DNA from 3 places in the Halomonas halophila genome. Region 3 is predicted to be linked to each of the others. Evidence: riboswitches for the same ligand, from Rfam matches in the RefSeq annotation. Region 3 holds a riboswitch; each other region holds the start of a gene.
The links. A riboswitch is a leader RNA that binds a small molecule or an ion and turns the genes downstream of it on or off. The one in region 3 is predicted to bind cobalamin.

Region 1 (2,258 bases), 320 kb from region 3:
GAGAAGGCGGCGGTACGGGTGCCGTCGCCGCCGGTGGCATTGTTCTTGGTATCGCAGTCGGCGGGCATGATGTAGGTGTTGATGCCGAGATCCTGGAACTGGTCGCGGGTCGCCACGCTGCCGGTGGGGCCGATGTGCCACTCGTACTGGGCCGTGACAATGTCCGGCCGCCTGTTCACGACCGCCTCGAAGCTCGGGTCATTGTCGGCGATGCGCTCGATATCGGTGTTGGCTTCGCGGAATTCCGGCAGCACTGGCGTGAACCAGACCGATGTGCCGACGACGCGATCGGCGAGCCCCAGAGCGTAGAGAATTTCGGTCGCCGACTGACCGACGGTGACGGTTCGTTCCGGCGCGGCATCGACGTGAATGTCGCGGCCGCAATTCATCATCGTCAGCGGATAATGTGTCGCCTCCGCTCCGGCGGATGACGCCGTAATGAGTGAGAGCACTGCCAGTAGTCTACGAGCGAGAGTCATGCGTCGGTGTCCAGGTGGGGGAGGGGAAGTGGCCGACCGGCGACGGGAGATTGCCACGAGTTTCGAGGCGTTTTCCACTCCCATCGACGCCTGCGTCGACGCCGACTTTGAGGAGAGGCCGGCGACCTGCGCGCGAGGCTTTTCCGCGAAAATAAAAAGTTATGTTATATCATAACAAATCTATCCGGCAAGGGGCTTGCTTGCCGTCGCTGGTCGAGTGCGTGGTCGATTGCGCGGGACATGGCCGGTCCATTACGATACCCCTCCGAAGACAGGTGCCCCTGAGGTTCAGGGGATAATCGGGAAGTCTGGTGAGGCCACGGCCGATCCCAGCGCTGCCCCCGCAACGGTAATGAAGCGCGATCCGCGACGACCACTGGCGACATGCCGGGAAGGTGCGGATCACGGCACGACGCCCACGGCCATGCCCCGGCGAGTGCCCCTTCTGAGCCCGGAGACCGGCCTGTCACGTCGAGTCATTCCATGCCGGTGCGGTGGGCACCGAGAGGATCACCATGCCCGTGTTTGTCGATTCCCCCTCCCGGCGGAGCCTCCGCCGCGATGCGCGTCCCGCGTCCGTCTGCCGTTTCTCGGCCGTGACGCCATGAGCGCCGTTGCCGAATTTCCTTTCGTCGCCGTCGTCGGCCAGCCGGCGCTCAAGACCGCGCTGCTGCTCAGCGTTGTCGATCCGCGCCTCGGCGGCGTGCTGATCAGCGGTCCCAAGGGCAGTGCCAAGTCGACCCTGGCCCGGGCGCTGGCGGAGATTCTGCCGCGCGATGCCGAGGGCCGGCGACCGTCGCTGGTGACCCTGCCGCTGGGCGCTAGCGAGGAGCGCCTGACCGGCAGCCTGGATCTGCAGCGGGTGCTCGCCGACGGCGAGGCGCGCTTCCAGGAGGGCCTGCTGGCCCGCGCCCACGGCGGCCTGCTGTACGTCGACGAGGTCAACCTGCTGCCGGATGCGCTGGTCGACCTGCTGCTCGACGTGGCCGCCAGCGGCGTCAACCGCGTCGAACGCGACGGCCTGAGCCACGCCCACGCCGCGCGCTTCAGCCTGATCGGCACCATGAATCCCGACGAGGGCGAGCTGCGCCCGCAGCTGCTCGACCGCTTCGGCCTGTGTGTCGAGCAGTCGGCGAGCCCCGGCGTGGCCGAGCGCGTGGCGATCCTGCGCCAGCGCGAGGCCTTCGACCGCGACCCGCGTGCCTTCGTCGACGCCCACGAGGCCGAGCAGGCGGCGCTGACCCGGCGCCTGGCCGAGGCCCGCGAGCGCCTTCCCGACATCGTCGCCGACGATGACATCTACGAGCGCATCGCCGAGCGCAGTGAGGCCGCCGGGGTCGAGGGGCTGCGCGCCGATGTCACCTGGCACCGCGCCGCCCGGGCCCATGCGGCCTGGCGCGGTGCGGCGCGCGTCGAGCGTGAGGACCTGGACGTCGTCGAGCCTTGGGTGCTGGCCCATCGCCGCACCGCCGCCCCCGACGACAACGGCAGCGGCTCCGACTCCGACTCCGGCGCCGGCGGGAACGGGGCTGGCGAGGGCGGGTCCGGCATGAACCGGGCTGGCGAGCCTGACACGGGCCGCGGCAGGGCGAGCAGCGACGATTCACGCAAGCCGGCCCCCGAGGCCCCCGGTGGCGATTCGCAACCTCAGGGCCAGTGGGGCGCCATGCCGCCGGTCGTGCAGTCGAGCGTCGCGATGCTGATGCCGTCGCTGCCCGAGACGACCGCGCCCAAGGCCGCTGGGGTCTCGGCTTCGGCCTCATCGAGCCGGCGCCCCGG
Region 2 (2,258 bases), 330 kb from region 3:
GCTGGCCGACGTCGCCTTCGACGCCGTGCACTGCAGCGACCTGACCCGCTGCCGCCAGACCCTGGCCCACGTGCTGGAAGGTCGGGAAAGCGGCGCACCGCGCCTCGATGCCCGGCTACGCGAGCTGGCCTTCGGCGACTACGAGGGGCGGACCTGGGCCGAGCTCAAGGACGATCCCGACTATCGCGCCTGGGTCGACAGCCAGGGTCGGCTGGCCACGCCCGGCGGCGAGTCCGCCGACGACCTCTGGGCGCGGCTCTCGGCCTGGCTCGAGGAGGTGCTGGCCGAGGCGCGGAAGGCGGGCCATCGCCGCGTGCTGGCGGTCAGCCACGGCGGCGCCATCCGCGAGCTGCGCCGGCGTCTGGAAGACGCGGACTTCTGGGACGGCGTGGTCGGCCAGGCCCAGGGGCGGCGTTTCACGTTCACACTCGAGGAGGACGGCTGGTCATGCAGCTCTTCATCGGCGGTGCCTGCGCCGGCAAGCGCGATCTCGTAGCGGCGCGCTTCCCCGACGCCGGCTGGGCTCGGATCGACGAGCTGGGGCTCGACGGCCGCGAGCATGACCTGCGCCCGGGCGCGGTGCGGGTGCTGACCGGCTGGACGCGCTGGCTGGAAAACGCGCTGGCCACGGAGCCCGACGATGACCGGCTGCGCGCGCGGCTGGTCGCGTCGCTCGACGCGCTGAAAGACGCCGAGCGGGAGGCGAGGGGAGAGATCGTGCTGATCCTGCCCGAGATGGGCCGCGGCATCGTGCCCATGGACGCGGCGGACCGACGCCTGCGCGATCTGGCCGGCTGGCTGGCACAGGATGCCGCCGCCCGCGCCGAATCGGTCTGGTATGTGCGCCATGGGTTGGCGCGGAGATTGTGAGGGCCTTGCTCCGGCCCCAGAGACATCACTCGGGGCTTTCCCGGCGACAGGTCTCTGAGGGGCGCTGTGAACCCATCCCGGGGCGCTACTTTTGCCATCCATGGCAAAAACCCCCTCTACGACCTGTCCCCGGCGCCCCTCACCTCGTGCCAACGTCTCCATGCCGCGTTGACGCCCCGGTAGGCGATTGCTAGCTTACGCCGCACTCTCGGGTGACCCGCCAGTCTGTCCTGTCGGCAGGCGCAACAGGCCCCGACAAGAAGGGCGAGGGTAAACGGGAAGTCGGTGATCCAGTCCGACGCTGCCCCCGCAACGGTGATCGAGTCACGCACCGCCACATGCCACTGTGCCACGCACGGGAAGGCGGCGGTGTGGAGGCGCACAGGCGCCTCGCTCGTCAGCCCGGAGACCGGCCCGAGAGCCAGCGCCGCAATGGGCGAGACAGCCCGCGGCTGGATAAAAACCGATACGCCGTGCGGGTGAGCACGGTGAGCAAGGACTCCCATGAACAAGCCCTATCCCTCCCGCGGCCTGGCGTTTGCCCTGGCCGCGCTGCCGCTGGCCGTCCAGGCCCAGGGCGAGGCCGCCGATGACGCCGCCGCCGAGACCCTCAACCCGCTGGTGGTGACCGCCGCTCTGGCGCCGCGCACCGCCGACGAGAGCCTGGCCTCGGTCACCGTGATCGACGAGGACCAGCTGCGCCGTCAGGACCCGACGGACATTACCGATGCGCTGCGCGCCCAGCCCGGCGTCGACGTGACCTCCAGCGGCGGCTTCGGCAAGACCACCAGCGTCTACCTGCGTGGCACCGGCAGCGAGTCCACGCCGCTGATGATCGACGGTATCCGGCTGCGCTCCGCCACCGCTGGCGGCCCGGCCTGGCAGTTTCTCGAGCCGCGCATGTTCGAGCGCGTCGAGATCGTGCGTGGCCCCCGCGGCAGCCTCTACGGCGCCGACGCCGTGGGCGGCGTGGTCCAGCTGTTCACCCCCGAGGGCGAGGGCGAGCCGGCCCCGCGCATCACGCTCGGCGGCGGCAGCTTCGATACCCGCCGTGCCAGTGCCTCGCTGTCCGGCAGCGAGGGGGGCACCCGCTACTATGTGGCCGCCAGCCGACTGGAGAGCGACGGCTACGAGATCGTCGACGGCGAGGGCGACAAGGGCTACGACAACACCACCGGTCTGATGCGCCTCTCGCACACCTTCGCCGGCGGCGCCGAGCTGGGCGTGCTGGCGCTGCGGGCGCGCGGCAATACCGAGTTCGATGCCTTCGGCACTCCCGCCGATACCGATTACGTGCAGCAGGTGGCCGGCGTCTACGGTGAGCTGCCGATCACCGAGACCTGGTCCAGCCGCCTGACGCTGAGCGAGGCGAGGGACAAGCAGGCAAC
Region 3 (2,258 bases):
GGCGAGCACTTGATCCCCCAGATGCCTTCGGCCTCCAGTGTGACCTCGATGGCTTCGTCGATATTGCCGATGAAGGTCTGGCCGCCTTCGGGCACCATGCCGTCGATGGTCGCCGCGTTGTGCCCCGGGGCGGCGTCGACGAACGTCACAGTGTCGCCGGGTTGCACGTGCAGGTAGCCGGGCTCGAAGGGCATCGGCCCGGTGGCGTTGCGGTTCAGCATCTTCACGGTGTGCGTCTCGGCCATCGCGGAGAAGGGCAGCAGGCTCAGCAGCAGGATCAGGCGTTTCAGCATGGTATTGCTCGATATCGTAGTGGATCGGTGGTGCGGGCGGCGGTTCACGGCGAGAGCTCGAAGTCGGCCAGTCGGTCGGTCAGTCGCTCCAGGGCGAAGATCGCCCGGATCGAGGGATCCATGGCATGGGCATCGATCTCGACGATGCGGTCGTTGCGCACGGCCGGCATTTCACGGGTGACCGGGTCCGTGTCGAGGAACTCACGCTTGACGGTGATATCGTCGGCTGGAAGGCGACGTCTATCCATCCGCGCCGCGGCGATGAAGGAGGGATGGCCGCGGGCGATGGTCTCCCAGCCGACGGTGGGCCATTCCTCCTCGGAGGCGATGACGTTGGTGATGCCGAGCGTGGCCATCATCCAGCCCGGCACGCCGTTGGCCCCGGCGACGTAGGGGGCGATGGCCAGGTCGGCGGAGGAGTACCAGAACACGCCGCGGATATCCTTCGGCAGCGCCATTGCCCGAGCCCGCTCCTTGGCGGCCTCCTCGCGTGCGCGAAGATCGGCGATCACCTCGTCGCCGCGCGCCGAGACGTCGAAGATCCTGGCCAGCGTCGCGATGCCGTCATAGAGCAGCTCGGGGTCGAACGGGGTCGTGCGGGTGCCGTCGAGGCTGTTCCGATTGTGCTTGCCGACACAGTCGGTCGGCATGACCCAGCTGGGAATGGCGATGTCATCGAACATCTCGGGGGTGCCGACGGCGCCCTGGGGGCCGATCATCCACTGGTAGGCCGTCACCACCAGGTCCGGGTGCTGGCCGACCACGCTTTCATAGCTCGGCGCATTGTTCGACAGCCGCGTCACGTCGGCATCGACCTCGGTGAAGCGGTCGAGTACGGGGTTGACCCATAGTGCCGTGCCAACGACCTTCTCGGAAAGGCCCAGCAGGTAGAGGATCTCGGTGGTGGCCTGGCCGACGCTGACGACCCGTTCGGGCGGCCGTTCGACGGTGATTTCGTGGCCGCAGCTCGATAGCGTGAGGGGATAGTCGGTGGCGGCCAGGGCCGTCTGCCCCAGGCAAAGGCTCGCGGCGATTGCCGTGGTCATTCTCAACATCATGTACATTCCCGTGCATGATGAGCGGACGACCGGGGCGTCCACCAGGCGGACCATCCCCCTGGTGCGGGTACCGCCCAAGCCGACCCGCTCGGTTAGTCGATAGGGGTCGGCAGGTCTCCTGACTGACGGGTCATCGCTAGCTCACCTTCCCGAACGCTGCGTTCAGTGGCGTCATCGAGCCTCGCTAACCGCCTACAGTTGCGGGGGCAGTTCCGTTTCGCGCGGGTATCGCGGCGGATTCCCTCTTAGGTTCCCTGAGGAACACCGACCCGGCCAGTCTAGAGCGCGGAGGTGCACGACGCCATCTTCCTTCCAGGGCGGCGCTGCAGCCTTCGTGACCGATGCGGCGTTCGTGCCCGCGGAGTGCGCTAGTCGTCCGTCGGCGGCTCGGCCGTCAGCGCCGCGCGGAAGAGCTCGCCGATGCGCGTCCGGCTTCTGGCGTACCAGGCCTCGTCCTTGATCACCGCGCCGCCGGCGTTGAGCGGATGGGTGGGCAGGTGCAAACGCATGTCGATGCCGCTGTCGGCATGGGTGGTGACCCCCTGCATGGCGCTGTGGCGTGACGGGCCGTAGGGAATGTAGCGCGTCAGTGCCGCCTGGCGCTCGCTGGCGGTGGCGAAGCGGATGAAGCGCCGTGCCGCCTCGGGGTGCGGGGCGTGGCGCGGGATCGCCCACACCTCGTGCTCCTGGACCTGGCCGTCCCAGAGGATGGCGATCGGCGCGTCGCGATGGGCCATGGCATCGAAGAAGCGCCCGTTGTAGCCCGAGGCCATGGCCACTTCGCCGTCGAGCAGCAGCTCGACCGGCGTGCTGCCGGTCTCCCACCAGCGCCGTTCCTCGAGCCCCGCCAGCCGGGCGAAGGCCAGCGACAGGCCGCGGCGGGTGCTGAGCAGCCGGTACAGCTCCT

Region 1: it holds a riboswitch for cobalamin, as region 3 does, so the genes downstream of both, QWG60_RS11835 (AAA family ATPase) here and QWG60_RS10200 (ABC transporter substrate-binding protein) in region 3, are expected to answer to the same signal.
Region 2: it holds a riboswitch for cobalamin, as region 3 does, so the genes downstream of both, QWG60_RS11880 (TonB-dependent receptor domain-containing protein) here and QWG60_RS10200 (ABC transporter substrate-binding protein) in region 3, are expected to answer to the same signal.

What each region holds. Positions count from the first base shown of each region.
Region 1 covers NZ_CP129121.1:2,524,197-2,526,454, reverse strand. The annotation lists gene QWG60_RS11840 (ABC transporter substrate-binding protein) at 1-479, opposite strand, end outside; cobalamin riboswitch at 736-960, shown strand; gene QWG60_RS11835 (AAA family ATPase) at 1,084-2,258, shown strand, end outside.
Region 2 covers NZ_CP129121.1:2,533,070-2,535,327, reverse strand. The annotation lists gene QWG60_RS11890 (histidine phosphatase family protein) at 1-496, shown strand, start outside; gene QWG60_RS11885 (bifunctional adenosylcobinamide kinase/adenosylcobinamide-phosphate guanylyltransferase) at 448-870, shown strand; cobalamin riboswitch at 1,119-1,285, shown strand; gene QWG60_RS11880 (TonB-dependent receptor domain-containing protein) at 1,375-2,258, shown strand, end outside.
Region 3 covers NZ_CP129121.1:2,200,891-2,203,148, reverse strand. The annotation lists gene QWG60_RS10205 (pseudoazurin) at 1-293, opposite strand, end outside; gene QWG60_RS10200 (ABC transporter substrate-binding protein) at 338-1,339, opposite strand; cobalamin riboswitch at 1,443-1,635, opposite strand; gene QWG60_RS10195 (ABC transporter substrate-binding protein) at 1,720-2,258, opposite strand, start outside.